One region of the Bradyrhizobium zhanjiangense genome, then DNA from elsewhere that is predicted to be linked to it. Evidence: riboswitches for the same ligand, from Rfam matches in the RefSeq annotation. Region 1 holds a riboswitch; each other region holds the start of a gene.
The links. A riboswitch is a leader RNA that binds a small molecule or an ion and turns the genes downstream of it on or off. The one in region 1 is predicted to bind S-adenosylmethionine.

Region 1 (10,328 bases):
GGTCTCAACATTCAAATGCAACATCCAAGTGATGGTCATGACCAACAGCGCCGCGCCGCATCTGCTTCCCGTTTTCGCCAGGGCCGACCTTGGTTTCGAGCGCGGCGAAGGCTGTTGGCTGATCGCGACCAATGGCGATCGCTATCTCGATTTCACGTCGGGCGTTGCGGTGAACGCGCTCGGCCATGCTCATCCCGCGCTGGTCAAGGCATTGCAGGAGCAGGCGACCAAGCTCTGGCACATGTCGAACCTGTTCCAAAGCCCGGACGGTGAGAAACTGGCGGCGCGCCTGTGCAGCGAAAGCTTCGCCGACTTCGTGTTCTTCTGCAATTCCGGCGCTGAAGCGCTGGAATGCGTGATCAAGGTCGTGCGGCGCTATCACGCCGCAAAGGGCCATCCCGATCGCTATCGCATGATCACCTTCGAGGGTGCCTTCCACGGCCGCACGCTGGCGACGCTGGCTGCGACGGGCTCGGCAAAATATCTCGAAGGTTTCGGCCCGCCGATGGACGGCTTCGACCAGGTCCCGCATGGCGATATCGAGGCCGTGAAGAAGGCGATCGGTCCGCAGACCGCCGGCATCCTGATCGAGCCGATCCAGGGCGAGGGCGGTGTGCGTTCGTCGACACCCGCCTTCCTCAAGGCGCTGCGTCAGCTCTGCGACGAGAAGGGCCTGTTGCTCGCGTTCGACGAGGTGCAGACCGGCATGGGCCGCACCGGCGATCTGTTCGCGCATCGCCGTTTCGGCGTCACGCCCGACGTGATGTCGCTGGCGAAGGCGCTCGGTGGCGGCTTCCCGATCGGTGCTTGCCTTGCGACCGCGGAAGCGGCCTCCGGCATGACACCCGGCTCGCACGGCTCGACCTTCGGCGGCAATCCGCTCGCGATTTCCGCTGCGAACGCCGTGCTCGACGTCATGCTCAAGCCCGGCTTCTTCGACCACGTGCAGAAGATGTCGCTGCTGCTCAAGCAGAAGCTCGCCTCCGTGATCGATCGCCATCCTGATGTCGTCAGCGAAGTGCGTGGCGAGGGTCTCCTGATCGGCATCAAGGCGGTCGTGCCTTCGGGTGATCTCGTTGCCGCCTTGCGCCACGAAAAGCTGCTCACCGTCGGCGCCGGCGATAATGTCGTGCGCTTCCTGCCGCCTCTGATCGTCACCGAAGCCGAGATCGAGGACAGCATCGGGCGGCTCGAGCGCGCCTGCACGGCGATCTCGTCCGGTCAGACCAAGCGGGCGGCAAGCTGATGAGCAAGTCGCCAAAGCACTTCCTCGACATCAACGAGCTCCCGCTGTCGGAGCTCAAGCGCATGCTCGCCGCATCCTCCGCCATGAAGGCGAAGCAGAAGGCGCATCAGCCGGTCAGGCCGCTCGAAGGCAAGACGCTGGCGATGATCTTCGAGCGCCCCTCGACGCGGACGCGAGTGTCGTTCGACGTCGCCATGCGCCAGCTCGGCGGCGAGCCCATCATGCTCACCGGTGCCGAAATGCAGCTCGGCCGCGGCGAGACCATCGCCGACACCGCGCGTGTGCTGTCGCGCTATGTCGACGCCATCATGATCCGCATCCTCAATCACGAGGCGCTGCTGGAGCTTGCGGCCTATGCGACCGTGCCCGTCATCAACGGCCTGACGCGCCGTTCACACCCTTGCCAGGTGATGGCCGACCTCATGACCTACGAGGAGCATCGCGGTCCGATCGAGGGCAAGACGGTGGCCTGGACCGGTGACGACAACAACGTGCTGGCGTCCTGGGCCCACGCCGCCGAGCGCTTCAAATTCCAGCTCAACGTCGCAACGCCGCCGGAGCTCGCCCCGAAAAAGGCGATGCGCGACTGGATCAAGACGACCAATGCGCCGATCGTGCTCGGCACCGATCCGGAGGCCGCCGTGCGCGGTGCCGACTGCGTCGTCACCGACACCTGGGTGTCGATGGGCGACAAGGAGGGCGAGCACCGTCACAACGTGCTCAAGCCGTACCAGGTCAATGCCAAGCTGATGTCGTTGGCCAAGTCCGATGCGCTGTTCATGCACTGCCTGCCCGCCCACCGCGGCGAAGAGGTCACCGATGACGTGATCGACGGCCCGCAATCGGTCGTGTTCGACGAGGCCGAAAACCGCCTGCACGCGCAGAAGGGCATTCTGGCCTGGTGCTTTGACGCGGTGAAGTAGGCGGGGCGGATCTGGATCGTCGTCCTGGCTTTCGCCAGGACGGCACCGAATTTGCAGGATCGTGTGCACTCATAGCTGCATCCGGAACACGCCGCCTCGCACCCCTTCCAATCCCTCACCTCCGACCCCAGATAGAGCGCCATGGTTTTCCAATCCCCTGACATGAAAACCGGGCTAGAAGGCCCGGTTCGCGCGCCATCAGCAGTTCCGATCGATGACGCCGTGCTGCCCTACGAGGTCGATGCGCTCGACGTGCGTGGCCGCCTGGTGCGGCTCGGCCCGGCGCTCGATGACATCCTCACCAAGCACGATTATCCCGCTCCCGTCGGCAAGCTGCTCGGCGAGGCCATCGTGCTGACGACGTTGCTCGGCTCGGCGCTGAAATTCGAGGGCCGCTTCATCCTTCAAGCCCAGACCGACGGTCCGGTATCGTTCCTGGTCGTCGACTACATGGCGCCGGATCGCCTGCGCGCCTATGCGCGCTTCGATGCTGCGCGCCTCGGTGACGCCAGGGATTCAGGGACGCTGCTCGGCCGCGGCCATCTCGCCATGACCATCGACCAGGGCCCCGACATGAGCCGTTACCAGGGCCTGGTCGCGCTCGACGGCGGCGGCCTCGAAGAGGCCGCCCACGAATATTTCCTGCGCTCCGAGCAGATCCCGACGCGCGTGCGCCTCGCGGTCGGCGAGGAATGGCGCAGTAGCGATGGCGGCAAGCATCGCTGGCGCGCCGGCGGCATGCTGATGCAGTTTTTGCCGAAGGCGCCGGAGCGCGCGCGGCAGGCCGATTTGCATCCCGGCAACGCGCCCGAAGGCACCGAGGTGCACAGCGTCGCGGAAGACGACGCCTGGGTCGAGGCGCGCTCGTTGATCGAGACCGTCGAGGACGTCGAGCTGATCGATCCCGAGCTGTCCGGTGAGCGGCTGCTGTTCCGCCTGTTTCACGAGCGCGGCGTGCGCGTGTTCAATCCACAGGTCCTGAAGGCACAATGCTCCTGCTCGCGCGATGCGGTGGCGTCCATGCTGAAGAGCTTCTCGTCCGACGATCGCGCCGCGATGGTCAAGGACGACAAGGTCGTGGTGACCTGCGAGTTCTGCTCGTCGGTCTACCAGTTCACGCCGCACGAGGCGGGCGTGGAGAACGCGTAGGCCTCCATTTCCCGTCATTGCGAGCGCAGCGAAGCAATCCAGAAATGCATCCGCGGTGTCAGTCTGGATTGCTTCGTCGCAAGGGCTCCTCGCAATGACGAGTTTGGGGCACGCTCGCGCCTCATTCTCGCTGTCATCGCCCGGCCTGAACACCTGACCGGGCGATCCAGTACTCTGAGACGGCGCTGATTGAACCGATAGGCCGCGGCGTACTCGCCGGAGCCTGTCATCGGGCTCGCCGAAGGCGAGACCCGGTGGCGGGGCATGACAGCGGTGGGCGTCGCCGCACCGCCCCTAATTCAACACCCGCTTGTAGTCCGGGCTGTCCAGCGAGAACGTCGGCACGTCGATCTCGAAGCGCTCGCCGCTTTCGCTGACCATCTGGTAGCGGCCGGTCATGAAGCCGGAGGCGGTCGTGAGCGGTACGCCGGAGGTATATTCGAAGCGCTCGCCGGGAGCCAGGATCGGCTGCTCGCCGACGACGCCCTCGCCCTTCACCTCCTGCTGGCGGCCGGAGGCATCGGTGATGATCCAGTGCCGCGTCTTCAGCTGCACGGTCTCGTCGCCGGAATTGGTGATGACGATGGTGTAGGACCAGAAATAGCGGGAGCGGTCGGCCGACGACTGCTCCGGAACAAAGTTCGGCTCGACGGTCACTTCGATCTGGCGGGTCACGGCGCGGTACATGATGCCATCATACCGAAATCCGCCCGGGGAACCAAACCCTGGAGGCGGCTTTGGCGACATCGTCCCGCCAGAATTCGCGGGGAAGGACTCCCCCAAGGGAAGACACCCTTATGTGATCTGGCCGCTTTGCGAGACGACGGCCGGACCGGTAAACTCCATTGCACGTCGCGATTTGCGGAAGGGTTTTGGCCCCCGATGACCATTGCCGACCAAGTGACGGGATCGACGATCGCGGGAACCGCGGGTGCCAAACCCGCAGGCACCAAGCCGCGGGCCGCCGCGCCGGCCATCACGCTGCCGGCCATCGGCGAGCGCGAGCTCCGGCTCGATCTGTTCCGCGGGCTGGCGCTGTGGCTGATCTTCATCGACCATCTGCCAACCAGCCTGCTGACCTGGTTCACCATCCGCAATTACGGCTTCAGCGACGCCACCGAGATCTTCATCTTCATCTCAGGCTACACCGCCGCCTTCGTCTACGGGCGGGCGATGCTGGAGAACGGCGTCGTCATCGCCACCGCGCGCATCCTGCGGCGCGTCTGGCAGATCTACGTCGCCCACGTCTTCTTGTTCACGATCTTCCTCGCCGAGATTTCCTATGTGGCGACCAGCTTCGAAAACCCGCTCTACACCGAAGAGATGGGCATCATGGATTTCCTCAAGCAGCCCGACGTCACCATCGTGCAGGCGTTGCTGCTGCGCTTCCGGCCCGTCAACATGGACGTGCTGCCGCTCTACATCGTGCTGATGCTGGCGCTGCCGTTGATCCTGTGGTCGATGAAGTGGAAGCCCGACGTCACGCTCGGCCTCTCGGTCGTGCTCTACGCGGTGACCTGGGAATATGACCTCTACTTTTCGGCCTATCCGAACGGCTTCTGGGCGTTCAATCCGCTGGCCTGGCAATTGCTTTTCGTCTTCGGTGCATGGTGTGCGCTCGGAGGTGCGCGACGCATGTCGCGCATTCTGGCCTCACCGGTGACGATGTGGATTGCGATCGCCTATCTGGTCGCAGCGTTCTACGTGACGCTGACCTGGTACGTGCCGCAGCTCGGTCACCTCATGCCGAAGCGCATCGAACAGTGGATGTATCCGATCGACAAGACCGATCTCGACGTGCTGCGCTTCACCCATTTCCTGGCGCTGGCCGCGCTCACCGTGCGCTTCCTGCCGCGGACCTGGCCGGGTTTGAAATCGCGCTGGCTGCGGCCGCTGATCCTGTGTGGGCAGCATTCCCTCGAGATCTTCTGTCTCGGCGTCTTCCTGGCCTTCGCCGGCCATTTCATCCTGGCCGAGGTCTCCGGCGGCGCAGCCATGCATGCGTTGATTAGTCTCTCCGGAATCCTGATCATGTGGGGGGTGGCCTGGGTCATTTCGTGGTACAAGAGCGTGGCTGACAAGAGCGGTGCGAAAACCAAAAACGCCGTCGGCAACGCCGATCTGGCGGGAGGGGGCTGATGAAGGCGAAGGTTCTCCTGAGCCTGATCCTGCTATGCGGTGGTCTCGCCGCGCCCATGGCGCGCGCGGGCGATGGTGCGTCTGCTGCTCCGGCCGCGCCCGCGGCCTGCGAATTGCCGCCCTATCTGCTCACCAGCGAAAGCCGGCTTCCCAAGGTCGCCGACGCCGTCAAGGCCGGCAAGCCGCTCGAGATTCTGGTCATCGGCAGCCGCTCGACCACGATTCCTTCCTCGGAGAGCAGCTCATATCCGGCGCGCATGGAGGTGAGCCTCAAGGACAAGCTGCCGCCCTCGGAAGCGGTGCACGTCTCCGTAGAAATACAGAGCAAGAGGACGGCACAGGAGACCGCCGCCACCTTCGTTAAGCTGATGGAAGCAAAAACGCCTACTTTGGTCATCTGGCAGACCGGGACCGTGGATGCTATCCGATCCATCGATCCCGACGAATTTCGCAGCGCAGTAACCGAAGGGGTTACTGCGTTGCAAAAGACAGGGGCTGACGTCGTCTTGATGAATTTGCAGTACAGCCCGCGTACCGAAACCATGATCGCGGCGCAGCCTTTTCTCGATAATATGCGCGTGGTGGCGCAGGAGCACGACATCCCGCTGTTCGACCGTTTCGCGATCATGCGACAGTGGAATGATCAGGGCCAGTTCGACCTGTTCAACCCGTCCCGCGGGCCTGAGCTGGCGAAACAGGTTCATGATTGCCTCGGCCGGGCGTTGGCACAATTCGTGATCGACGCTGCCCATCTGGAGCCGGCCCAGCAGCAAAATTGAGGTCTAGCGTTAATGAGTTCTCTCCGCCCTTTTTGTCTGACGTCATGGCTGGCTGCGCCCGCAGCAGCAATGCTGCTGGTGCTGGCACCCGCTTCGCAGCTGCGCGCGCAGACGCAAGCCGCACAGGCGACGCCCGCGCCCGCGCAGCCGGCTGATCCCGCTTCCGCCCCGTCCTCCCAAACCACTGTCGCCGCGACGTCCCCCGACCGGCGCGGCATCACCGCGCGCGCCATCGACAAGGTGAAGGAGGTCGCAAAGTCCGCCGGCGACATCTTCAGCCGCGTGCCCTGCCTGCCGCCGAAGGGCGGCTCGAAGGCGATGGGCACGCTGCCGCATGTCGCAAGCAAGCTCGTCGCCGGCCAGCCCGTCGTCATCGTCGCGTTCGGCTCGTCTTCGACAGCAGGATTCGGTGCGAGTTCGCCGGAGTTCAATTATCCGAACCGCCTCGCCGCACAGCTGCGCCGGCATTATCCGACTGCCGACATCACCGTCGTCAATGCCGGCGTTGGTGGCGAGGATGCGCCCGAGATGATGAAGCGCCTTCAGACGCAGGTGATCGACGTGCATCCGGATATGGTGATCTGGCAGGTCGGCACCAACGCCGTGCTGCGCAACCTCGATCCCGGCGAGACCGCAAAGATGGTCGAGGACGGCATCTCCCGCATCCAGGCTGCGGGCGGCGCCGACATCGTGCTGGTCGATCCGCAATATTCGCCGGCGGTCAACCAGCGCGCCGAGAGCGCCGGCAAGATGGTGAAGCTGCTCGGCAAGGTCGCCGAGCTCCGTCACGTCGGCATCTTCCCGCGCTTCGAGGTGATGCGCGAGTGGCACGAGAAGCAGGCGATCCCGGTCGAGGGCTTCGTCATCGCCGACGGTCTGCACATGAACGATTGGGGCTATGCCTGCTTCGCCCAGCTCCTCGGCGACGACATCATCCACTCCGTCGGCCAGATCAAGCTGGGTGTGAACGTGCCGGCCGACGTGCGCGCGTATCGGCCGATGTAGGTATAAATGCCGTAGGGTGGGCAAAGGCGCGCTCTTCGCGCGCCGTGCCCACCATCTATCGGCAGTGTGATCGTGAATGGTGGGCACGCTTCGCTTTGCCCACCCTACGAGTCCGAGCCTTTGGCTCGCTCACGCCTTCTCCAGCGCCGCGGTGAGATCCTCGATCAGATCGTCCGCATGCTCGAGCCCGGCGGAGAAGCGGATGAAGCCCTCGCTGATGCCGAGCGCGGCGCGGTCTTCCGGCTTCAAACGCTGATGCGTCGTGGTCGCCGGATGCGTGACGAGACTCTTGGCATCGCCGAGATTGTTGGAGATCTTCGCCAGCTTCAATTCATTTAGCACGCGGAACGCGGCCTGCTTGCCGCCCTTGACCTCGAAGCCGACCAGCGTCGAGCCGCCGCGCATCTGCTTCTTCACCAGGGCTGCCTGCGGATGATCGGCGCGGCCGGGATAGACCAGCCGCGAAATCTTCGGATGGCTGGCCAGCACCTCGGCAATGCACGCCGCGGTGTCGGTCTGCGCGCGCACGCGAACGCCCAATGTCTCAAGGCCCTTGAGCAGGACCCAGGCGTTGAACGGCGAGATCGACGGGCCGGTCTGGCGCATGAAATTGTGGATGTGCTCGGCGATGAAGGCTTCCGAGGACAGGATGATGCCGCCCAGACACCGGCCCTGGCCGTCGATGTGCTTGGTCGCCGAATAGACCACGACGTCGGCCCCGAGCGCGAGCGGGCTCTGCCAGATCGGCGTTGCGAACACGTTGTCGACCACGAGCCGCGCGCCGCCCTTGTGCGCGATCTCGGCAATGCCGGGGATGTCGAGCACATCCAACGTCGGGTTGGTCGGACTCTCCAGGAAGAACGTCTTGGTGTTGGGCTTGAGCGCCCGCTGCCACTGGTCGAGATCGAGCCCGTCGACCAGCGTGGTCTCGATGCCGTAGCGCGGCAGCAAATCCTGCACCACATAGAGACATGAGCCGAACAGCGCCCGCGAAGCCACCACATGGTCGCCCGCCTTCAGCGGCGCCAGGATCGCGGTCGTCACCGCCGCCATGCCGGTTGCCGCCGAGCGGGCCGCCTCGGCGCCTTCGAGCTCGATCATGCGGCGCTCGAACATCGCGATGGTCGGATTGGAGTAGCGCGAATAGATGAAGCCGGGATCCTCGCCCTTGAACCGCGCCTCGCACTCCTCGGCGCTGTTGTAGACATACCCTTGCGTCAGGAACAGCGCCTCCGACGTCTCGCCATATTGCGAGCGCAGGGTCCCGGAATGGACCAGGCGGGTTTCGGGACGGTAGGTGGCAGGCGACTTCGACATAAGACCCTCCGACATGACCGTCGAACGAGAACGGTCACAAAAAAACCGGCCTGGATATCTCCACGGGCCGGGATCACAGAGGTCCCCGGCCTGTTTAGCGACTTATTTAACGTGGCTGCAAGCCGGCCGGCTCAAATCACCACGGGATAAGTGATGCTCATATTCCGCAATGCCCTTTCCGTCAAGGCGTCCATCGGATAGCCGTAAAAGGCTAGTATTTCCCGTATATCGGGATGCGTTGCCCCTTGCTGAGGATCCCCGGTTGACGTTCACGGTCGCTGCCGACGCCAATGGTATCCTGCCCGACCGCATGATCGCGGCGATGGCGGAGGCGGGGCTCATCCTGCCCGCGTACGACTTCGTCGAGAGCCAGATCCAGCCGGCGAGCCTCGATTTGCGCCTCGGCGACATCGCCTATCGCGTCCGCGCCAGCTTCCTGCCCGGTCCCGGCGCCACCGTCGCCGAGCGCATCGACGAATTGAAGCTGCACGAGTTCAGCCTGGCTGACGGCGCGGTGCTGGAGACCAATTGCGTCTACATCGTGCCGCTGCTGGAAAGCCTCGCGCTGCCGCCGGAGATCGTCGCGGCCGCGAACCCCAAGAGCTCGACCGGCCGGCTCGACGTCTTCACCCGCGTGATCGCCGATGGTACCCGACGCTTCGACATGATCGGCGCCGGCTATCACGGCCCGCTCTATGCCGAGATCAGTCCGAAGACGTTTCCGGTGCTGGTGCGCGAGGGCTCACGCCTGTCGCAGGTGCGCTTCCGCACCGGCGACGCCATCCTCAATGCCGACGAGCTCGATGCGCTGCATGCCACCGAGCGCCTGGTCGACATCGACGATGCCGATCTCTCCGGCGGCGTCGCCGTCTCCGTCGACCTGTCGGGTGAGAAAGCGAACGGCTTCGTCGGTTACCGCGCCAAGCGCCACACCGGCGTCGTCGACGTCGATCGCCGCTCCGGCTATGCAGTGGAAGATTTTTGGGAGCCGATCTCGGCCCGTCCCGACGGCAGCCTGATCCTCGATCCCGGAGAGTTCTACATCCTCGCCTCCAAGGAAGCTGTGCAGGTCCCGCCCGACTACGCCGCCGAGATGGTGCCGTTCGATCCCCTGGTCGGCGAATTCCGCGTGCACTATGCCGGATTTTTCGATCCCGGTTTCGGCTATGCCGGTGCCGGCGGGCAAGGCGCGCGCGCCGTGCTGGAGGTGCGCTCGCGCGAAGTGCCGTTCATTCTCGAACACGGCCAGATCGTCGGCCGCCTCGTCTACGAGAAGATGCTGGCACGCCCCGACGCCATGTACGGCCAGCGCATCGGCTCCAACTACCAGGCGCAGGGCCTCAAACTATCGAAGCATTTTCGGGTGTAGCCCGATCCTGTAGCCCGGATGGAGCGCAAGCGTAATCCGGGAGTTCTCTCGCTTGTGGCACCAATCCCGGATTACGCTGCGCTCCATCCGGGCTACAAGGTGTTGGCATGACCGATCAATCCGAACTCGACGCAAACATCATCGAAGACGTCGCGGACGCGCTGATCTATTCGGATCGCTCCGGCACGATCACGCGTTGGAATCGGGCATCGACCGCCCTGTTCGGCTTCTCCGCCGGGGAAGCGCTGGGTCAAAATCTCGATCTGATCATTCCCGAGCATCTGCGCGCCGCGCACTGGAAGGGTTTCGAGGCTGCGCTTTCCAGCGGCACGATGAAGCTTGCAGGGCGTCCGACGCTGACACGCGCGTTGCACAAGAGCGGACGCAAGCTCTACATCGAG
Region 2 (10,328 bases), 4.1 Mb from region 1:
TCATCTGGGGCTACGACATCGAGCAGGGCGAGCGCAAGCTCAGCAATGACGAGGCGATCTCGATCGTGCGCAATCTCGTCGGCGACGAGAGCCTCGAGGTCAAGGTCCGCTCCACCTCGACCTGGACCGTGAACGAGATGTATGCCGGCCACTATTCATCGGGTCGCGTATTGTGCGTCGGCGATGCCGTGCACCGCCATCCGCCGACCAACGGCCTCGGCTCCAACACCTCGATCCAGGATTCCTTTAATCTGTGCTGGAAGCTGAAGTTGGTGCTCGAAGGCCATGCCGCACCGTCGCTGCTCGAGACCTATTCCGCGGAGCGCCAGCCGGTCGGCAAGCAGATCGTGACCCGCGCCAACAAGAGCATCGGCGATTTCCCGCCGATCTTCGAGGCAGTGGGCCTCGTCGCTTCGACCGATCCGGCGGAAGCACGCAAGGCGATCGCCGCGCGCAAGGCGCCGACCGCCGAGGGCAAGGCGCGGCGCAAGAAGCTCTATGAGGCCATCGCCAAGAAGAGCTACGAGTTCAACTGCCACGGCGTCGAGCTGAACCAGCGCTACGGCTCGACCGCCGTGGTGTCCGACGGTACGCCGATGCCGGCCTTCACCCGGGATCATGAGCTCTATTATCAGGCCACAACCTGGCCCGGCGCGCATCTGCCGCATGTCTGGGTCGAGCATCAGGGCCAACGCAAGTCGACGCTCGATCTCACCGGCAAGGGCCGCTTCACGCTGCTCACCGGGATCGGAGGCGATGGCTGGAAGGCCGCGGCAGCTGCGGTCGAGAAAGCCTACGGCCTGCCGGTCGATGTAGTGACGATCGGTCCGCAGGGCTGCGATGCGCTCGACATCTATGCCGACTGGTATCGCCAGAGCGAAGTCGAGGAGGACGGCTGCGTGCTGGTGCGTCCCGACATGTATGTCGCCTGGCGCGCCAGAGAGGCGGCGGTGAATGCCCCCGACGTGCTGCTCGACGTGTTCGGCCAGATCCTCGGCCGTAGCGCGAAGGCGCAGGCGAAGTCCGTCGCCGCCGCGTGATGCGACGCTGCGCGGATAGTCTTTCCAGAACGGAATGAACGGCAGCCGGCTGGAAGACCGGCTTGCCTCAAGGGAGGGGAAAATGACCAAGGACTTATTGAACATAAAGTCTTTCGATCGCCGCCGTGTGCTGCAGGGCATCGCCGGTGGACTCACAGCCGCAGGCTCGTCGACTTTGTTCGCGCCGGCGGTGCGGGCGGCCAACAAGCCGATCAAGATCGGCTATGTCTCGCCGAAGAGCGGTCCGCTGGCGGCCTTTGCCGAAGCTGACGATTTCGTGCTCGGCGAATTCAGAAAGTTCATCAAGGATGGCGTCAAGGTCGGATCACAGACCTACTCGGTCGAGGTGGTGACAAAAGACAGTCAGTCGAATCCGAACCGCGCCGCCGAGGTCGCCAAGGAGCTGATCACCCGTGACAATGTCGGGCTGATCGTGGTCGGCGCCACGCCCGAGACCAACAATCCGGTGGCGACACAGTGCGAGCTGGAGCAGGTGCCGTGCATCTCTTCCGTCGCGCCGTGGCAGACCAACTTCATCGGCCGGCAGGCCAATCCGGGCGATCCAAAGACCTGGAAGCCGTTCGAATACACCTTCCACTATTTCTGGGGACTGGAGGACGTGATCGGCGTCTTCACCAGCATGTGGAGCCGGGTCGCGACCAACAAGTCGGTGGGCGCGCTGTTCCCCAACGATGCCGACGGCAACGCCTGGGGCGACACCACCATCGGCTTCCCGCCCGTGTTGGCCAAGCAAGGTTTCAAGCTCACCGATCCCGGCCGCTTCCAGAACCTCACCGACGATTTCAGCTCGCAGATCGCGGCGTTTCGTGGTGCCGATGCCGAGATCATCACCGGCGTGATCATCCCGCCCGACTTCACCACGTTCTGGAACCAGGCGCGGCAGAAGGGGCTGAAGCCGAAAGTCGTATCGGTCGCCAAGGCGCTGCTGTTCCCGGCGTCAGTGCAAGCGCTCGGCAAGGGCGGCAACAACATCTCGACCGAGGTGTGGTGGACGCCGACGCATCCCTACAAGTCGAGCCTCAGCGGCGTCAGCGCCGCCGATCTCGCCAAGGGATATGAGCAGGCTTCCGGCAAGCAATGGACCCAGCCGATCGGCTTCGTGCATTCGCTGTTCGAGGTCGCAATCGACGCCATCAAGCGCTCCGGCGACCCAGCGGACGGCGCGGCGCTCGCGAAGGCGATCGGCGCCACCAGGCTCGATACGATCGTTGGCCAGATCGAGTTCGGCTCCAGCGCCGTGCCGCCGTTCGCTGCGAAGAACATCGCCAAGACGCCGCTGGTCGGCGGCCAGTGGCGGCTCAGCGGCGACAAGTACAACATGGTGATCACGGACAACAAACTGGCGCCGCAGATTCCGCTCGGCGGCGACATGCAGGCGCTGAGCTAGCGCAAGCCAGCTGCTTCATCGAAGGAAGAGGATGCGTGGCGTTGCTGCGCATCTCCTCTCCGCCGAAACCAAATGTGGGCGACCATGCTCGAACTCAATGCCATCTCGAAACGGTTCGGCGCCATCGTCGTTGCCGACGCGATCGACCTGACGCTGTCTTCCGGCGAGGCGCTGGGCGTGATCGGGCCGAACGGCGCCGGCAAATCGACGCTGTTTAACCTCGTCACCGGGCTGTTGCGGCCGGACGCCGGCCGCATCGCGCTCGATGGCGTCGACATCACGGGCCTTTCTCCGGAAGCACGCTGCCGCGCCGGCATCGGGCGCTCGTTCCAGATCCCGCAACCGTTCGACCATCTCTCGGTGTTCGAGAACCTTGCGGTCGCCGCGCTGTTCGGCGGCGGCCTGTCGGAGGCGGATGCGATCCAGCATTGCGGCCGCATGCTCGATCTGACCGGCCTCGAAGCCAAGGCCAATCGGCTCGCGGGCAGCCTGCCGCTGCTCGATCGCAAGCGACTCGAACTGGCGCGAGCGCTCGCCACCCGGCCGCGCACGTTGTTGCTCGACGAGATCGCGGGCGGCCTCACCGATGCCGAATGCCACGAACTGGTCGAGACTATCAGAACCATCCATGCCGAAGGCGTCGGCATCATCTGGATCGAGCACGTGGTGCATGCGCTGCTCGCGGTGGTGCAGCGGCTGGTCGTCTTGAACTTTGGCAAGGTCGTCGCCCAGGGCGCACCGGTCGAGGTGATGCGCTCGCGCGAGGTCGAGACCATCTATATGGGCGTGCCGGCATGACCGCGCTGCTCAATGTTACGGCGCTCGATGCGTTCTACGGCGACTTCCAGGCGCTGTTCGGCATCGATTTCGAGCTGAACGAGGGCGAGGCGGTCGCAGTCATCGGCGCCAACGGCGCCGGCAAGTCGACCATGCTGAAATCGTTGGCGGGGCTGGTGAAGAACCGTCCCGATGCGATCCGCCTCGAGGGACGGGCGATCGGCGATGCGTCCGCCGCCAGCATCGTCCGGCTCGGCCTCGCGCTGGTGCCGGAGGGCCGCCAGCTGTTTCCCTCGCTCAGCGTCGAGGAGAACCTCTTGATCGGCGCTTATGGCGGCGAACGCAGCGCGCCGTGGGATCTCGCCGCGGTCTACCGCATGTTCCCGGTGCTGAAGGAGCGGCGACACCGCGCCGTCACCGCGCTGTCGGGCGGGCAGCAGCAGATGGTGGCGATCGGCCGCGCGCTGATGTCCAACCCACAGGTCCTGCTGTGCGACGAGATCAGCCTCGGCCTCGCGCCCATCGTGGTGGAGGACATCTACCGCATGCTGCCGCAGATCCGCTCTGGCGGTACCGCCATCGTGCTGGTCGAGCAGGACATCGCCCGCGCATTGCGGGCTTCGGATCGCTTCTACTGTTTGCAGGAGGGGCGGGTGACGCTGAGCGGACGGCCAGGGGATGTCGATCAGGACACGATCCGCGCGGCCTATTTCGGAGCATGAGGGGGCGATGGGCGGGTTCGACACCATCATCGAAGGCGTGCTGCTCGGCGGCGTCTATGCGCTGTTCGCACTTGGCCTGTCGTTGATCTTCGGCATCATGCGCCTGGTCAATCTGGCGCATGGCGATCTGATCCTGCTTGCCGCCTATCTGGTGCTCAGCGCCACCACCGCGTTCGGTCTGCCGCTTGCGGCCGCATCCCTGCTGGTCGTCATCACGATGTTCGTGCTCGGCTTCGTGTTGCAGCGGCTGGTGCTGGAGCGGGTGCTCGGCGATGACATCCTGCCGCCCCTGCTCGTCACCTTCGGCCTGTCGATCGTGATCCAGAACGGACTGCTGCTCGGCTACGGCGCCGACAGCCGCCGGCTGCAGGCAGGCGCCTTCGAATCCTCGTCGGTGGCGCTCGCCCCCGGCCTGAGCGTCGGGCTGGCGCCGCTGACCGCGCTGGTGACGGCGGTTGCCGCCGTCGCGCTGCTCCAGCTCATCTTCTATCGCACCTCGCTCGGCCGCGCCTTCCGCGCCACTGCGGATAATCCCGCGATCGCGCAGCTGATGGGCGTCAACGAGCGCAATGTCTACGCCATCGCGGTCGGACTGTCGCTCGCAGTGTCGGTGATCGCTGCTGTTGTGCTCGGTATCCGCGCCAGCTTCGATCCGTCGATCGGACCGGCGCGGCTGCTCTACGCATTCGAGGCGGTGATCATCGGCGGGCTCGGCAGCCTGTGGGGGACGCTGGCGGGCGGCATCGTGCTCGGGTTGGCGCAGGCGATCGGAGGGCGGATCAATCCGGAATGGCAGATCCTAGCTGGCCATCTCGCCTTCCTCGCCGTTCTGATGGTGCGGCCGCGCGGCCTGTTCCCGGCGAGGCGGAGATGAGCGTCGAAAGCATCCATATCCCGGCAGGCCGCGAGCAGCGCCCGGCGGTCGCGCCGGTGTGGCAGGTTCGGGTCGGCACACGGCTGTCGCGCGTCGCGGCCATGGCCGGCATCGCACTGATCGTGGCGCTGGCCGCGCTGCCCGCGATCGCCTCGCGCAACCTGATCCAGGATCTGATCTTCGTCTTCACCATGCTCACCTTGGCGCAGCTCTGGAACGTGCTGGCCGGGTGGGGCGGACAGGTATCGGTCGGGCAGCAGGCATTTGTCGGGCTCGGCGCCTATGCGCTGTTTGCCGGCATCGTGATGGCCGGGCTCGATCCGGTTGCGGCGATCCCGCTGGCCGGACTGTTCGCGGCGCTGGTCGCGGCGATGCTCGGGCCGCTGCTGTTTCGGCTGGAAGGACCATATTTCGCGATCGGCAGCTGGGTCGCCGCCGAGGCGCTGCGGCTGATCTGCGCCCAGTTCAAGTCGCTCGGCGGCGGCACCGGGATGTCGATATCGCCGGGCGAACTGTCCCAGATGGTCGGGCTGAAGACTGTGCAGGCGCTGCTTGGCCTGCGCCCGGCGGCCGCGCGTGACGTGCTGGTTTACTGGCTGGCGCTGCTGCTCGCCGTGCTGGTCACGCTCGGCATCTACGCCTTCATGCGCTCGCACCACGGCCTTGCGCTGGCCGCAAGCCGTGACAACGCAGCGGCGGCGCGCAGCGTCGGCGTCCGCACCGCGCGGACTCGCCACGTGCTGTGGATCGCGGTCGCGTTCGCCACGGGCATGGTCGGCGCCGTGGTTTATTTGCAGAAGGCGCGTATTTCGCCTGATGCAGCCTTCAGCGTCACCGACTGGACCGCCTATGTCATCTTCATCGTCGTGATTGGCGGGGTGCGCACCATCGAAGGTCCGATGGTCGGCGTGCTCCTGCTTTGGGGGCTCGTCACCTATCTCGCCCAGTTTGGCAGTCTCTATCTGGTCGTGCTCGGCACGCTCGCCATCCTGATCATGCTGTTCATGCCGAGCGGCGTGTGGGGCGCGGCAGCGCGACGCTGGCAATTGCAGCTGTTCCCGACCCAGCGCTGGCTCGGCCGCAGCGGGTCCAGTCCAATGCCATTATGACGAACCTTGTGCCAGGTAATCGTCCCTTCACTCTCCCAATTTTTCTTGGCGTTTGTGACCTCTGGCTTTGCTGCAGATTAGCAGCGCAGGAAAGGCGCCTCCGTCAGAACGTTTTCGGCATTCGACTCCACACATGCTCCGGAGCGTGCACAGCTAAGTTGTTAGGAGTGGCCGCTGTGGGCGCAAACCTGACACTAAGGCCGGTCCGATTTGACCGATGACGGTATCTGCTACAAGTCGAGGAGAGCACAATAGCAGACCGTTCCGAGTTTGAGGCCTGTCTAATGCCACGATTGATTCCGATACTTGCTGAAGGTACAACCTGTCAGAGCCAGCCAAATTTTCCTGTGAATTCAAGACCAAAAATTTGCGACGGGTATACCGTCGGCATTTGTCCGTCAGATTTGAAGGTTTGTTCTTGTAAATCAACGGCGAAACGTCGTTCGAAATGATTGAGTGGGAGTAGTGCAATCGGGCGCTGTTGCGCGGTTAGGCGTAGTCTTGGCGTGGCTGCTTGTCCTGAGTCCGAGCGTTGACCCGAGTTCTGACCTCCACTTAAGCGGGATCAGTGTCTGGATTCCACCTCGCTCAGGCGAACGGAGTGTTGTGGCGCACTACAGCGTACAGAGCGGACGGAGCACGTCAGGCGGGCTTCAGTTGAGGGGTCGGTAGTGATTTCGAAGTCGATGGACCTCTGGACGCGAGAGCAGATCGGGGGCGCCACTTGAACGCCCCTCGTTCGTCTCCTATGTACAAGGTACATCAAGACGAAGGCTGGTACCTTCACCAACCTGCCCGCTGCGGTAAGGTGGTATCCACACTTGTGGGATGGGGCCATCCAGTGGCAATCCAAGCAGTACAAGCCTCCGGCGAAGCTCAGGGGGCAACATGTCTATCCCACCTCCAAATCTGTATTCCGCTCCGCCAACGCGGCGCGGTGTCATCATCGGACTGGCCGCGTCTTCTCTTCCCGCTCCAGCCATTGTCCGCGTGGACCGCATCATGCCAATCCGCAGCATGATAATCGCTGAAACCGGCTGTTCATCATCGGGCTTTGTCCAGCGCCTGCTCTATAACGCTCTCGCCAGCGGTCTTGCCCGAGGCCGGATCGCGATCAGGATGAACAACAGGACCGTGACCTTGCATGAAGCCGAACGGCTGGTCCGCAACGCGCACCAAATTGGCCGGATCAACGAGCCCGACGCGCCATGGGCCATCCGGATCGGGGAGAACTGACGATGACCGTGCGGCAAAGCATCGAAACCGGAAACGGTATGGATGCGACAAAGATCGCTGTACTGCACATTCCTCACAGTTCTCGCCTGATACCGGCCGACGAGCGTGCGCAACTTTCCGTCAGCGAGTTGGAGCTCGAAACAGAGTTGCTGCGAATGACGGACGCCTTCACCGCCGAGCTGTTCCCACCTACGCTTCATGAAGCGGAGCGAGTTGTGTTTCCAGTGAGCCGGCTGGTATGCGACGTGGAACGCTTTCCCAAGGATGCAGACGAGCCGATGGCAGGCCGCGGCATGGGCGCGATCTATGGCGCAACCAGCACCGGGAGCCGGCTGCGGGCCACAGTTTCGGTGGCTGAACGTGAGCGTGTCATGACCCGCTGGTATTGGCCGCATCATGAGTTACTCACTTCGGCCATTGACAAGGTGCTCCGCCGTGAAGACCGTTGCCTCATTATCGATTGCCACAGTTTCGCTGATCGTCCGCTACCGCACGAGCCTGACCAGGACCCGCAGAGACCTGAAATCTGCATTGGCACGGATTCTCTCCACACCGCGCATGGACTGGCTGGAGCAGTTGCAGACGCTGCAGGGAAGCTCGGGTTCACCGTTGCTGTTGACAGACCATTTGCGGGCGCGCTCATTCCGGCGAAACACTACGGTGCCGACACGAGGGTCCAATCGATAATGATAGAGGTGAACCGGCGGGTCTACATGAATGAGCTTACCGGCGATCGTCTCGTCAGCTTTGAGAAGTGCAGGGAAGCGGTTGGCACTCTTGTGTCGACTGCGGCGACTTTCTTCCTTTCTGCATAGCCATAGAGCGCACTCGACACTGGCGCGGGGACGAATGCATTGCTGCGAAACGGCGGTGAAGATCTGGCTGGCTTGTCGGGCTAGTAAGATGCTTCGGAATCGCGCCGGACAGCGGGATCGGCGACTTCCGGTGCAAAGTGCTATGTTCGCTGGTGATCAGGTCGGGTGATGGCCTGATTGGCAATCAGGCCTGCGCCGCCGATCCGCTCAGCTCTAACCATTTCATCACCTGTTGCGGCGAAATCGGGTGAAGGTGGATGAACGGCGCATTTGATCCCAGCGCATTCTCGACGGCCGAGATCACGCAGGCCGCGGCTGGAATTGTGCCGCCCTCGCCGGCGCCTTTGACGCCGATCGGGTTGCGCGGAGACGGTGTCTCCATGTGATGGATCTCAATCGGCGGCATCTCGGAGGCCAAAGGTAGCAGGTAATCGGCGTAAGTGGTCGTCAGAGGCTGACCGGCTTCGTCATAGATCATCCGTTCAAACAGCGCGTTGCCTATCCCGTGCACCACCCCGCCACGAATTTGGCCGTCGACAATCAGCGGATTGATCAACTTGCCGCAGTCGTGAACCACAACGTAGCGAACAACCCGCACATCACCGGTCTCAGGGTCGATCTCGACCTCGCAGGCGTTAGCGCCATAGGCAAATGTCAGGGCGGTGGAGTTGAAATAGGCAGTCGCAGCAAGGTCGGGTTCCATGGCGCCGGGCAGGCTCATTCCGACATTCCCGGCCAGCGTTCGTGAGATTTCCGACAGGCTGACATTCAATCCCGGGACCCCTTTGACGCGTACAGCGCCGCCTTCGAGTTCAAGATCCTGCTCTCCGACTTCCAGCTTGTGGGAGGCAAAGGCGATGGCCTTGGCTCGCACCTTCTGTGACGCCAGTTCAACCGAAGAGCCGGCTGTTACTGCGATCCGGCTTGCAATGGTGGACATGCCCAGCGGGAATTTCGACGTGTCGGCGGTCTCGACCCTGACGTCATTCAGGTCGACGCCGAGCGCGTCGGCGGCGATCTGCGCAAGCGCCGTGCGGTGACCTTGGCCCTGGCTTGATGCACCGGTGCTGACAACGACCTTTCCCGCCGGCGTGACCCGAACCGAAGCTCCTTCAAACGGACCGAGGCCGGTATCCTCGACGCAGGATGCGATACCAAGACCAAGCAGCTTGCCGCGCTTCGCGGCTGCCGCGCGGCGGGCTTGGAAGCCGGAAGCGTCGATTTTATGGAGTACGAGATCCAGAGCGGCGATGTAGTCGCCGCTGTCATAGGAGATCGGTGAGCCATCACGCGCCTTCATGCCAGTAGAGTAAGGCATCTGGTCGGCGCGAACGAAGCTGCGCCGGCGCACTTCCTGTCGGTCGATGCCGAGGTGGCGCGCGATACGGTCGGCGAGGCGTTCAAGCAAAAACGCGGCGTTTGGACGGCATGCGCCACGTACCGGTGACGTCGGCACCAAGTTGGTTAACACGACGTCAATTGTAAGGTCGAGCGCCTCAAGCGCGTATGGGCCCGGAAAGCTGGCGAGGGCTGTTGCCGGCAGAATGAGGCCGTAGGGCGCGTAGGCGCCGTTGTCGTGAACGCAATGGCCCCGGATCGCGCGCATGCGCCCGTCATGGTCGAAGGCGACATCGAGCGTCCAGACCTGTCCGCGCTGCTGCGTCGTGGCGACGAAGTGCTCCTGGCGGTCCTCGATCCATTTGACCGGCCGCGCGGTCTTGAGCGCGGCGAGCGCAACAGCGAACTCCTCCGGATAGACATTGGCCTTGGGGCCGAAGCCGCCGCCAACATCCGGCGTCATGATGTGGATCTGGCTCTCATCGCGGTTGAGATAGGTCGCAAGGTGTCGCCGCACCATGTAGGGCGATTGCGAGGACGTAGAGAGCGTCAGCACGTCTGAATGCGGATCGACGCTGGCAACCACGCCGCGGCATTCCATAGAATGGCAGCCGCCGCGATGAATATCGAAGCGTTCGGTGAGGACATGGTCGGCCTTCGCAAACACCGCGCCGCAATCGGAGAAGCCGGCCTTCATGGTGGCCGCGATGTTGCTCGGCCGCTTGCTGTCGGCTCTGGGCGCTCCCGCCTTCGAGGCAAGGACGGCGTCGGCAACGGCCGGCAATTCCTCGATGTCGAGCGACACGGCGGCCGCGGCATCTTCTGCCCTTGCCCGGTCGTCGGCCAGCACGATCGCGATGGCTTCGCCGACGTGACGCACTTCCTCGACAGCCAACGGGTGATAAGTAATCGGTGTCGGCAGGAGCGGGTGCGGGGCCATCGGCGGCATCTGGCCCTGCGCAATACCTGCGAAATCCGCCATCGTGTAAATCGCCACGACGCCCGGCAT
Region 3 (10,328 bases), 1.6 Mb from region 1:
GCAGAACGCCAATGCCGGCGTTGCCGCCGGCATCAATTCGATCGGCACCGAGAGCACGCTGGAAGGCAAGAAGGCGAGAAGCTTCCCGCTCAAATTCGTCGACGGCGCCGTGCTGCTCGGCCCAGTCAAGGTCGGCCAGATCCCGCCGCTGTATTAAGGGCGGAGAGCTCTCCACACCGTCATTGCGAGCGCAGCGAAGCAATCCAGACTGTCTCTGCGGAGGTATCCTGGATTGCTTCGCTACGCTCGCAATGACGAAGAATGAGCAGTTTCGCTACGGCTTCTTCAGCGCCGCATGGGGCCGGCCGAAATCCGGCGCGGCCGAATCCTGGCCTATCTCGACGATGCCGCGGCGGATGGCGCGGGTGCGGGTGAAGTGGTCGAACAGCGCCTCGCCGTCGCCGCGGCGGATCGCGCGGGTGAGCTTGGCGAGATCCTCGGTGAAGGTGCCGAGCATCTCCAGCACGGCTTCCTTGTTGGCGAGGAAGACGTCGCGCCACATCGTCGGGTCGGACGCCGCGATACGGGTGAAATCGCGAAAACCGCCGGCAGAGAATTTGATCACCTCGGATTCCGTCACCTGCGCCAGCTCGTCGGCGGTGCCGACTATGGTGTAGGCGATCAGATGCGGCAGGTGACTGGTGATCGCGAGCACGAGATCATGATGATCCGGCGTCATCACCTCGACCTTGGCGCCCATCGCCGCCCAGAAGGCGCGCAGGCGATCGGTGGCAGCCGCATCGACGCCTTCCGGCGGCGTCAGGATGCACCAGCGGTTGATGAAGAGCTCGGCGAAGCCGGAATCCGGACCCGAATGCTCGGTGCCTGCGACCGGATGCGCCGGCACGAAATGCACGCCCTGCGGCAGATGCGGGGCCATGTCCCTGACCACCGCGCCCTTGACCGAGCCGACGTCGGAGATGATCGCGCCCGGCTTGAGATGCGCGGCGATCTCCCGCGCCACCTCGCCGCAGGCGCCGACGGGAATGCAGAGGATGACGAGATCGGCATCCTTCACTGCTTCCACATTGGTCGCCACGATGTGGTCGACGATGCCGAGCTCGGCGACCCGCGCGCGCGTCTTCTCCGAGCGCGCGGTGGTGACGATCTCGCCAGCTAAGCCCTGGAGCTTCGCCGCACGCGCGATCGAGCCGCCGATCAGCCCGAAGCCGATCAGCGCGACGCGCTGGAAGTGCGCCTGCGCACTCATTTGCCGGCCATGAAGTCGCGCAGGGCCTCGATCACGAGGCGGTTGGCCTCCTCGGTACCGATGGTCATGCGCAGCGCATGCGGCAGGCCGTAGTTCTTCAGCGCGCGCAGCACCAGGCCCCGTTTGGTGAGGTAAGCGTCGGCATCGTCCGCGGTCTTGCCCCTGTCGGAAGGGAAGTGGATCAGCACGAAATTGGCGACGCTCGGCGTCACCTTCAGCCCGAGCTTGCCGATCTCTTCTGTCAGCCGATTGCGCCAGGTCTCGGTGAACTGCTTCGACATCGCCTGGTGCGCGGTATCCTCGATCGCGGCGACTGCGGCATACATTGCCGGCGTCGACACGTTGAAGGGACCGCGGATGCGGTTGACCGCGTCGATGATGTGCTCGGGCCCGAACATCCAGCCGATGCGCAGCGCGGCCAAGCCGTGGATCTTGGAGAAGGTATGCGTCACCACGGTGTTCTCGGTGGTGGCGACGAGCTCGATCCCCATCTCGTAATCGTTGCGCGAGACGTAGTCGCAATAGGCGGCATCCAGCACCAGCAACACGTGCGACGGCAGGCCGGCGCGCAGGCGCTTGACCTCGTCGAACGGCAGATAGGTGCCGGTCGGGTTGTTGGGATTGGCGAGCCAGATCAGTTTTGTCCGCGGTGTCACGGCCTTGAGGATGGCGTCGACGTCGGCGGTGAAGTTGGTTTCGGGCGCGACCACGTTCTTGGCCCCGTTCGCCATGGTCGCGATCGGGTAGACCAGGAAGCCGTGGGTGGTGGAGATCGCCTCGTCGCCCTGGCTGAGATAGGTGTGCGCGAGCAGATTGAGGATCTCGTCCGACCCGGCGCCGCAGATGATGCGGTTGGGGTCAAGACCGAAGGAACGGCCAATCGCCTCGCGCAGCACGCGCGAGGTGCCTTCCGGATAGTCTTCCAGGTGATCCGCCACGTGCTTGAACGCCTCGATCGCCTTGGGCGAGGGTCCGAACGGCGTCTCGTTTGCCGAGAGCTTGAACACCTTGCGGCCCGGCTCCGCCACCGGGCTCTTGCCGGGCGTGTAGGGCGCAATGTCGAGAATGCCGGGATTCGGCACGGGGCGGGACATCTTCAACTCCGAAAGTGGCTTCAGGCGGTTCGCGATCTACGATTTTGGCCCGGTCGGGGGCACCGTATAGCGCGTTGCGTGGCTGCCGACGAGGGCCGTGGAGCGCACCGAGGCCCCCGCCTCGATCAGGGCAGCCTTGATTTTGTCGATGCTGGTCGCGCTCGTGACCGAGACCAGCAATGCCGCGCCGTCGAAGGCGGTATCGGGCACTGCCACGATCTCGGCAAGCGGCGACAGCGCGCGCGCGACCTCGGCGTTCCACCCGGAGACGCGGACGCTGAAGGTCTCGACCTCCGTCACCAGGGCGCTGTCGGCGACGCGCGAGATCGCGAACACCGGCAGTGCGGCCGGATGGTCGGCGCGCTCGACGAACGGCATCCGCGCGATGATCTTGGGCGCGCCGTCGGCTTCCAACTCCAGCCACCACGGCGTGCGGCTCGAGGTCGCCGAGACCAGCGCCAGGTCGCCCTTGGATTTCGCCACCGCCTCCACCGCGGCCTGCGCGCTGAAATGCGCGACGTAAGGCACGGTGAAGCCGAAATGAAAGCGCGCGGAATCGCGCATCGCCGGCTCGCTCACCGAGATGTCGGCATGCACGGAGAACGGCGCCTGCACATAGGTGAAGGTCGAGATGATGACGCGCCAGATGCTCTCGACCGTGTCGAGCGGCAGGATGCCGCGATGACGCTGCACGATCTCGCGCATCATGGAAGCCTCGCGCGCGGGGCGGAACGCCGAGCCGACTTCCTGGGTCTGCTTCACCTGGATCAGGCGGTCGATGATGTCGCCGCGCTGCATCAGGAGGCGATGCATGCCCTCGTCGATCGCGTCGATCTCCTTGCGCAATTCCTGAAGCGATGGTGGCGCGGGCGGACGTTGGGACATGACTGACAAAGGGCTGTTGAGAGGTGCCGATCCGCAAAAGCGGTCAGCTGCGGTCTATCCTGATTAGGCAGGATAGGCAGCGAAAGCAAAGAGAAATGACGGCCTTTTCGATCGACCGCTCGGAGGCAAATCCGGTTGACCCGGGCCGCGACTTGACGAAAACCGCCCCAGACGGTAGTTTTTGCCTGTTCCGTGGTCATTTGAGCCGGCCGGCTTGCAGCCACGTTAAAAAACTCGCTAAACAGGCCGGGGACGCTTCCGATCCCGGCCGAACCTATCGTTCAGGCCGGGTTTTTCATGGCCTGATGTCACTGCGCTCTGAAGTCCGATCGCAAACGAGGTCGATGGTCAAAATGGGTAGCGTCAAGTCGATACCGAGTCCTGCGATCAGCACCGATGATCGGTCACACGAGGTCGATCATCCGAGTTCGCAGGTTATGCGTTTCGGCGCCGATCAGCCGCTGCGGCTCGATTGCGGCATCGATCTGTCGCCGTTCCAGATCGCCTACCAGACCTATGGCGAATTGAACGCCGATCGCTCCAACGCCGTTCTGATCTGCCATGCGCTGACCGGCGACCAGCATGTCGCCAATGTGCATCCCGTCACCGGCAAGCCCGGCTGGTGGGAGACGCTGGTCGGCCCCGGTCGACCCATTGATCCCAAGCACTACTTCATCATCTGCTCCAACGTGATCGGCGGCTGCATGGGCTCGACGGGGCCGGCGTCGATCAATCCCGCCACGGGCAAGGTCTGGGGCCTCGATTTCCCCGTCATCACCATTCCCGACATGGTGCGCGCGCAGGCGATGCTGATCGACCGGCTCGGCATCGACACGCTGTTCGCGGTCGTTGGCGGGTCGATGGGTGGCATGCAGGTGCTGCAATGGACCGCGGCCTATCCTGCTCGCGTGTACTCCGCACTGGCGATTGCTTGCTCGACGCGGCACTCGGCGCAGAACATCGCCTTCCACGAGCTCGGCCGCCAGGCCGTGATGGCCGATCCCGACTGGCACAATGGTGGCTATGCCGACCGCGGCATCCATCCGCATCGCGGGCTCGCGGTGGCGCGCATGGCGGCGCACATCACCTATCTCTCCGACGCCGCGCTGCACCGAAAATTCGGCCGCCGCATGCAGGACCGTGAGCTGCCGACCTTCTCGTTCGATGCCGACTTCCAGGTCGAGTCCTATCTGCGCTACCAGGGCTCGTCCTTCGTCGAGCGCTTCGACGCCAACTCGTATCTGTATCTGACACGCGCGATGGATTATTTCGACATCGCCGCCGATCATGGTGGCGTGCTGGCGAAGGCGTTTGCGGGCATCAAGACCCGCTTCTGCGTGGTCTCCTTCACCAGCGACTGGCTGTTTCCGACCTCGGAATCGCGCGCCCTGGTGCACGCGCTGAATGCGTCGAGTGCTCGGGTGTCGTTCGCCGAGATCGAGACCGATCGCGGTCACGACGCCTTCCTGCTCGACGTGCCCGAATTCTTCGACATCTCGCGTGCCTTCCTGCAATCGGCAGGCAAGGCACGCGGTCTCGACGGCAAAGGTGGCTAGAATGTCCGTACAGGAAGTGCTGCCGTTGAACGGCGTTGCGGCCGGGCCGTCCGGTCAGTTTCGTGCCGACCATCTGCTCGTGGCCGAGATGGTCAAGCCGGGCTCGAAGGTGCTCGACGTCGGCTGCGGCGAGGGCGATCTGCTCCAGCTGCTGGAAACGCGCGGCATCGACGGCCGTGGCATCGAGCTGTCGCGCGAGGGCGTCAATCGCTGCGTCGCCAAGGGGCTTGCGGTGGTGCAGGGTGACGCCGACACCGACCTCGTCAACTATCCCGACGATGCCTTCGATTACGTGATCCTGTCGCAGACGCTGCAAGCGACGCGGCAGCCGCGTGTGGTGCTGGAGAACCTGCTGCGCATCGGCCGCCGCGCCATCGTCTCGTTCCCGAATTTCGGCTTCTGGAAGATGCGGCTCCAGCTCCTGATCGGCGGCCACATGCCGCGCACCGAGAACCTGCCGGCGACCTGGTACGACACCGCCAACATCCACTTCTGCACCATCAAGGATTTCGTCGAGCTCTGCGACAAGATCAACGTCAAGATGGAGCGTTCGGTCGCGCTCGATCTCTACGGCCGCCCGGTGCCGCTGAACCTGCCGTGGTGGGTGTGGAACATGTTCGGCGAGCAGGGCGTGTTCTTGCTGAGCCGCGGGCAAGGAAAGTAGCTTTTCGTCATTGCGAGCGCAGCGAAGCAATCCAGAATCCTTCCGCGGAAAGACCCTGGATTGCTTCGCTTCGCTCGCAATGACGGAGTATGCGGCAATGCCATCGCTAACCCGCCGCCAGGGACCTCGCATCGCGTACCGGCCAGCGGCCCGCTTCCACCAGCGTGACGAACCGCTCCACGCTCTCGTTGAACAGCGCGGGTTCTTCGAGATTGAGTACGTGGCCCGACTTCGGAAACATCGCGAGCCCGGCCGCCGGAAGGTGCTTCTTCAAGAACAGGCTCGGGCCGACGCACGGGTCGTCCTCGTCGCCGCAGATGATCAGCGCCGGCGTTGAGGCGCGCTTGATCGCGTCCGTCATCGTGTAGATCGAGGGACGGCCGCCCTGGAAGCCGCGCATCGTGCGCGCCGAGCCGCTGGCGTCGTGCCGCGCCAGCGCGGCGTAGAAATCGGCGTGGCCGCGCGGGTCCTTCACCAGGAAGGGAATCCGGCTCGGCGCCTCGCGCGTGACCTTTGCGACTTCCGCGGAGCCAGATGTCTCGAACTGCTCGGCATTGGCGCGGCACTGCTTGCGCCAGGCATCGAGATTCTCGATCTCCGAGCCCGAGCCGACGCCGGCCAGCGTCATCGACAATGCGCGCTGCGGCGCGTTGAGCCCGATCTGGAGCGACGAGTAGGCACCCATCGACAGGCCGACGAGATGCGCGCGCTCGATCCCGAGATGATCGAGCACCGCGAGCGCATCGGTGTAGAAATGCGTGTAGGTATAGACCTCGCCATCGGGCACGTCCGAGGGCGTGTAGCCGCGCGCAGAGTAAGTGATGCAGCGATGACCGCGCGAGAAGTAGCGCATCTGCGGCTCCCAATTGGTGTAGTCAGCCGCAAACTCGTGCAGAAAAATGATCGGCGATCCCTGGCCCGCCTCCTCGAAATAGATGCGGACGTCATCCTTGGTCGTGGCGTGGGGCATTAACCGTTTCCCTCTGTTCAAGCCGCATTTGGAGGATCGCAGTTAATGCTGTTGTCCGCAATGCGGCAGCATCAGATGAGTATTGACGCAAAATCATCGCAGCTATTCGCCGACGCGGCGTCTTTTTCTCGCCACATGGGACGGCTTAACGGCCTTTCGGATGTCGGCCGCCGCACGGGCCGATGGGAAGTGGGGGTGTTAATCAAGGATGAAGAATGTTTGAGTTGTTTGCGTATCGCCTGTCGCGTTGTGTTGTCGCGCTGGCGCTTTTCTTCGCGGCGGTCGCCGTGCTCGTTTCTCCGGCCTCAGCGCGGCCGCATCATCGTCATAGCGCAGAGCGGCACGTTTACGTGCATCACGCCAGACATTATCACTACCGCCACCATGCACGCAGCTCGCGCTTCGAGCGCAGCGCAGCGCAGTTGCAGGCGAGTGGATTCGCCAACACCCAGGCGAGCTATGATCCGAACGCCAATAGCGGCGGCATGGCCAACAACGCGATGAGCAACGGCGGCTTCGGCGGCGGATCGGGCCTCGTGTCCGAGGCGCGCCGCTATCTCGGCGGCAATCCGACCGGACGCGGCAGCCTGTGGTGCGCGCGTTTCATGAACATGGTGCTGCAGCACACCGGGCATCAGGGCACCGGCTCCGACATGGCGAGCTCGTTCGCGCGCTACGGCACGCGCGTCTCCGGTCCGCAGGTCGGCGCCATCGCGGTGATGTCGCGCGGCGGCCGGGGCGGCCATGTCGGCATCATCACCGGCGTCGATGCAAAGGGAAATCCGATCATGATCTCCGGCAACGACGGCAACCGCGTCCGCGAGGCGCCGGTCTCGCGCGGTCGGATCTATGCGTATGTGATGCCGAATTAACGACGGAGCCGTAGGGTGGGCAAAGGCGCAAGAGCGCCGTGCCCACCGGCGGTGCGTCAGCGTTCGCTAGCAGGAACGGTGGGCACGCTTCGCTTTGCCCACCCTTGTAATAGCGCAATCAGATATTGTCGGCGTGTTCCGTGAGGAATGGCCTGCCGCGGCTGCAACCCGCGGCAGGCCGCTGGCGATCGGATCGCGCCCACCCTGAGCAGTTTGTGGCTGCCCCGTAGCAGGATCGCGCCAGCACCTTCATCGGACCCGGATGGTTGCCGGAACAATCAGGTTCGCTTCACAAGGCAGGGTCGACGAAGATGGCACAGACTAGCACGACGACAGCGGGAATCGATACGTCCAAGGCGAAGCTCGACATTGTAGTTCATGGTCGAGACGAGGGTTGGGAGGTCGCCAACGACCTTCCCGGTTGGCGGAAGCTGGTGCAGCTGCTGACCAAAGCTGGCGTCAAGCGAGTCGGGATCGAAGCGACCGGCGGTTACGAGCGTGGGGTAGTGGAGCATTTGCGTGCGGCCGGCGTCATCGTGCTGGTGCTGCAGCCGATCCAGGTCAAGGCGTTCGGCCGCTCCCGATTGCGTCGCGCCAAGAACGATACGCTGGATGCCGCGCTGATTGCTGCCTGCGCGGCATCGCTCGAAGAGGTGAGGAGTGCGCCGGATCCGCGCTTGGCGGAGCTCGCCGAGCAGCTCACCTTCCTCGAGCAGATCGAGGACGACATCAAGCGCTTCAAGACCCGGCTCGAGCATCTCGAGAAGCCTCGGCTACGCCGCATCGTGCTGGATGACATTGCCCGGTTGAAGGCAAGGCGGCTCTCCCAAATCCGTCACCTCGCCAAGCAACTACGCGCTCACCACGATCTCGCTGTCCGCCTTGACCTCGTGATGAGCATTCCCGGGATCGGTGAGCGCACGGCACTGGCCCTCCTGGTCCGCATGCCTGAACTCGGCCGTGTCAGCCGGGAGGAAGTCGCAGCCCTTGCCGGGCTGGCTCCCTTCGACAACGATAGCGGGCAGTACAAGGGCCAACGCCGTATCGCCGGCGGCCGCGCTCGCCTGCGTCGCTCTCTGTTTGCGGCAGCCCTGCCTGCGGCCTTCCGCTGGAACAAGGCCGTCATGGCCCTCTATGCCCGCCTGACTGCGGCCGGAAAGGCTCACAATGCCGCTCTCATCGCATGCGCGCGCAAGCTGCTCATCTATGCCAACACCGTCGTGCAACGCGGAACGCCGTGGACTGAAAAACTCCTCGGCGTTTAATGGTTGCTACGGCAGCGGTGCCTCGTCACACCAGCTTCGGCTCTTCCACCGCGACCGCATCGCCGACGCCGATCTCGCCGCCTTCGATCACCTCGGCATAGATGCCGCAGTCCATGTGGCCGAGATTGCGCGAGAGCGTGGGCGGGATTTCGAGATCGCGCTTTGCGGTGACGGGGTCGACATTGGTGGCCGGGCAGCGGACGATGCGCTTGACCACCTTCAGCCGGGCGTCACCGATCGCAAGCGTCTGACCGACGAGGTCGAGCTCCGACCAGGCCGGCCAGCCCTTCAGGTAGAGATTGGCGCGGAAGCGCAGGGGGTGGACTGCGGCGCCGCCCAGCATGGTCTCGATGGCGCGGACGCTGTCGAGATTGATGATGGATACGACCTTGCGGGCGACGTCGGAAAAGCTGTGGTCGCGGCCGGACAGGACCTTCGGCGGTCCCTTCAGCTCCGGCTGAAAGTTCTCGTTGAAATAGCTCTCGATGGCGGCGCGGCCGGTAGCGGTCTCGAGATCGCCGCTGGCGACGATCTGGCCGTCCTTGCGAATGGTCAGGCGGTTGGTCGCGTCCTCGAACCGGCTCTCGAGGGAGGCCAGCCGCTCATTGCGCGCCAGCATCAGAAACTGGATTTTCGGCTTCCACTGCGGCGCCTCCGGGTCGAACCCGCTCGGCCCGTTCTCGATGGCGTAGCGGCGGTCGGCGGGCAGGGTCTGGCCGCCCCGCAAGGTGACGCGGGTCAGGCGTTCCGGGGTCAGGCCTTTGATCGGGTAGCGGTAGAGGCCGGTAATCTCGGCGGTGCGGCTGGCTGTCATGCCGCTACTTAGGGGATTCGACGGGCCCGCGCCAAGCGGCCCATGAGCGCACGAAATTGTGAACTCGCCTCTTTCGCATCCGCAACCCGCTTCCCACATTTGCCTCAGGCCGGCGGCCACGCCGGCAAAAGAGACCCGTTACCGGTTGAGAAACGTCAATGCGGTAATCGGAAACCCAGTGAAGATGCCATTTGGGGTGCCTTAGAGGGCCCCAGGGGCAGGCCGAGGGATAGAAAAGACATGAATATCGAGAAATACACCGAACGCTCCAGGGGCTTCATCCAGTCCGCGCAGTCGCTTGCGATGCGCGAGGGGCACCAGCAGTTCTCCACCCTGCACATGCTGAAGGTCCTGCTGGACGACACTGAGGGGCTGGCTTCCGGTCTGATCGACCGAGCCGGCGGCAATTCCCGTGCGATCCTGAAGGCGACCGAGGACGCCCTGAACAAAGTGCCGAAGGTCTCCGGCGGCGGCGCCGGTCAGATCTATCTGGCGCCCGAGCTCGCCCGCACTTTTGATGCCGCCGAAAAGGCCGGCGAGAAGGCTGGCGACAGCTTTGTCACGGTCGAGCGGCTGCTGCTCGGTCTTGCGCTGGAGAAGTCCAGCGAGGCCGGCACGATCCTCAACAAGGGCGGTGTCACCCCGCAAAATCTCAATGCGGCGATCGAGGCGCTGCGCAAGGGTCGCACCGCGGACTCCGCGACCGCCGAGAACGCCTATGACGCGCTCAAGAAATATGCCCGCGACCTGACCCAGGCGGCGCGCGACGGCAAGCTCGACCCGGTCATCGGCCGCGACGAGGAGATCCGCCGCACCATCCAGGTGCTATCGCGCCGGACCAAGAACAACCCTGTCCTGATCGGTGAGCCCGGCGTCGGCAAGACCGCCATCGCCGAGGGCCTCGCGCTGCGCATCGTCAATGGTGACGTGCCGGAGAGTCTGAAGGACAAGAAGCTGCTGTCGCTCGACCTCGGTGCGCTGATTGCCGGTGCGAAATA

Region 2: another riboswitch for S-adenosylmethionine. It lies ahead of XH85_RS24195 (hypothetical protein); the one in region 1 lies ahead of XH85_RS43720 (O-succinylhomoserine sulfhydrylase).
Region 3: another riboswitch for S-adenosylmethionine. It lies ahead of metX (homoserine O-acetyltransferase MetX); the one in region 1 lies ahead of XH85_RS43720 (O-succinylhomoserine sulfhydrylase).

What each region holds. Positions count from the first base shown of each region.
Region 1 covers NZ_CP022221.1:9,143,305-9,153,632, reverse strand. The annotation lists gene XH85_RS43755 (aspartate aminotransferase family protein) at 38-1,246, shown strand; gene argF (ornithine carbamoyltransferase) at 1,246-2,169, shown strand; gene XH85_RS43745 (Hsp33 family molecular chaperone) at 2,311-3,318, shown strand; gene apaG (Co2+/Mg2+ efflux protein ApaG) at 3,613-4,005, opposite strand; gene XH85_RS43735 (OpgC domain-containing protein) at 4,201-5,457, shown strand; gene XH85_RS43730 (SGNH/GDSL hydrolase family protein) at 5,457-6,236, shown strand; gene XH85_RS43725 (SGNH/GDSL hydrolase family protein) at 6,249-7,241, shown strand; gene XH85_RS43720 (O-succinylhomoserine sulfhydrylase) at 7,371-8,558, opposite strand; SAM riboswitch at 8,632-8,711, opposite strand; gene XH85_RS43715 (2'-deoxycytidine 5'-triphosphate deaminase) at 8,821-9,927, shown strand; gene XH85_RS43710 (PAS domain-containing protein) at 10,035-10,328, shown strand, end outside.
Region 2 covers NZ_CP022221.1:5,049,949-5,060,276, forward strand. The annotation lists gene XH85_RS24165 (FAD-dependent oxidoreductase) at 1-1,040, shown strand, start outside; gene XH85_RS24170 (ABC transporter substrate-binding protein) at 1,123-2,448, shown strand; gene XH85_RS24175 (ABC transporter ATP-binding protein) at 2,533-3,246, shown strand; gene XH85_RS24180 (ABC transporter ATP-binding protein) at 3,243-3,947, shown strand; gene XH85_RS24185 (branched-chain amino acid ABC transporter permease) at 3,955-4,821, shown strand; gene XH85_RS24190 (branched-chain amino acid ABC transporter permease) at 4,818-5,930, shown strand; SAM-I-IV-variant riboswitch at 6,685-6,792, shown strand; gene XH85_RS24195 (hypothetical protein) at 6,921-7,166, shown strand; gene XH85_RS24200 (N-formylglutamate amidohydrolase) at 7,169-7,981, shown strand; gene XH85_RS24205 (xanthine dehydrogenase family protein molybdopterin-binding subunit) at 8,166-10,328, opposite strand, start outside.
Region 3 covers NZ_CP022221.1:1,358,396-1,368,723, forward strand. The annotation lists gene XH85_RS06455 (DUF2125 domain-containing protein) at 1-157, shown strand, start outside; gene XH85_RS06460 (prephenate/arogenate dehydrogenase family protein) at 275-1,210, opposite strand; gene hisC (histidinol-phosphate transaminase) at 1,207-2,304, opposite strand; gene XH85_RS06470 (chorismate mutase) at 2,341-3,189, opposite strand; SAM riboswitch at 3,372-3,451, shown strand; gene metX (homoserine O-acetyltransferase MetX) at 3,543-4,745, shown strand; gene metW (methionine biosynthesis protein MetW) at 4,747-5,409, shown strand; gene XH85_RS06485 (alpha/beta fold hydrolase) at 5,516-6,379, opposite strand; gene XH85_RS06490 (TIGR02594 family protein) at 6,595-7,251, shown strand; gene XH85_RS06495 (IS110 family RNA-guided transposase) at 7,563-8,516, shown strand; gene XH85_RS06500 (MOSC domain-containing protein) at 8,542-9,330, opposite strand; gene clpB (ATP-dependent chaperone ClpB) at 9,571-10,328, shown strand, end outside.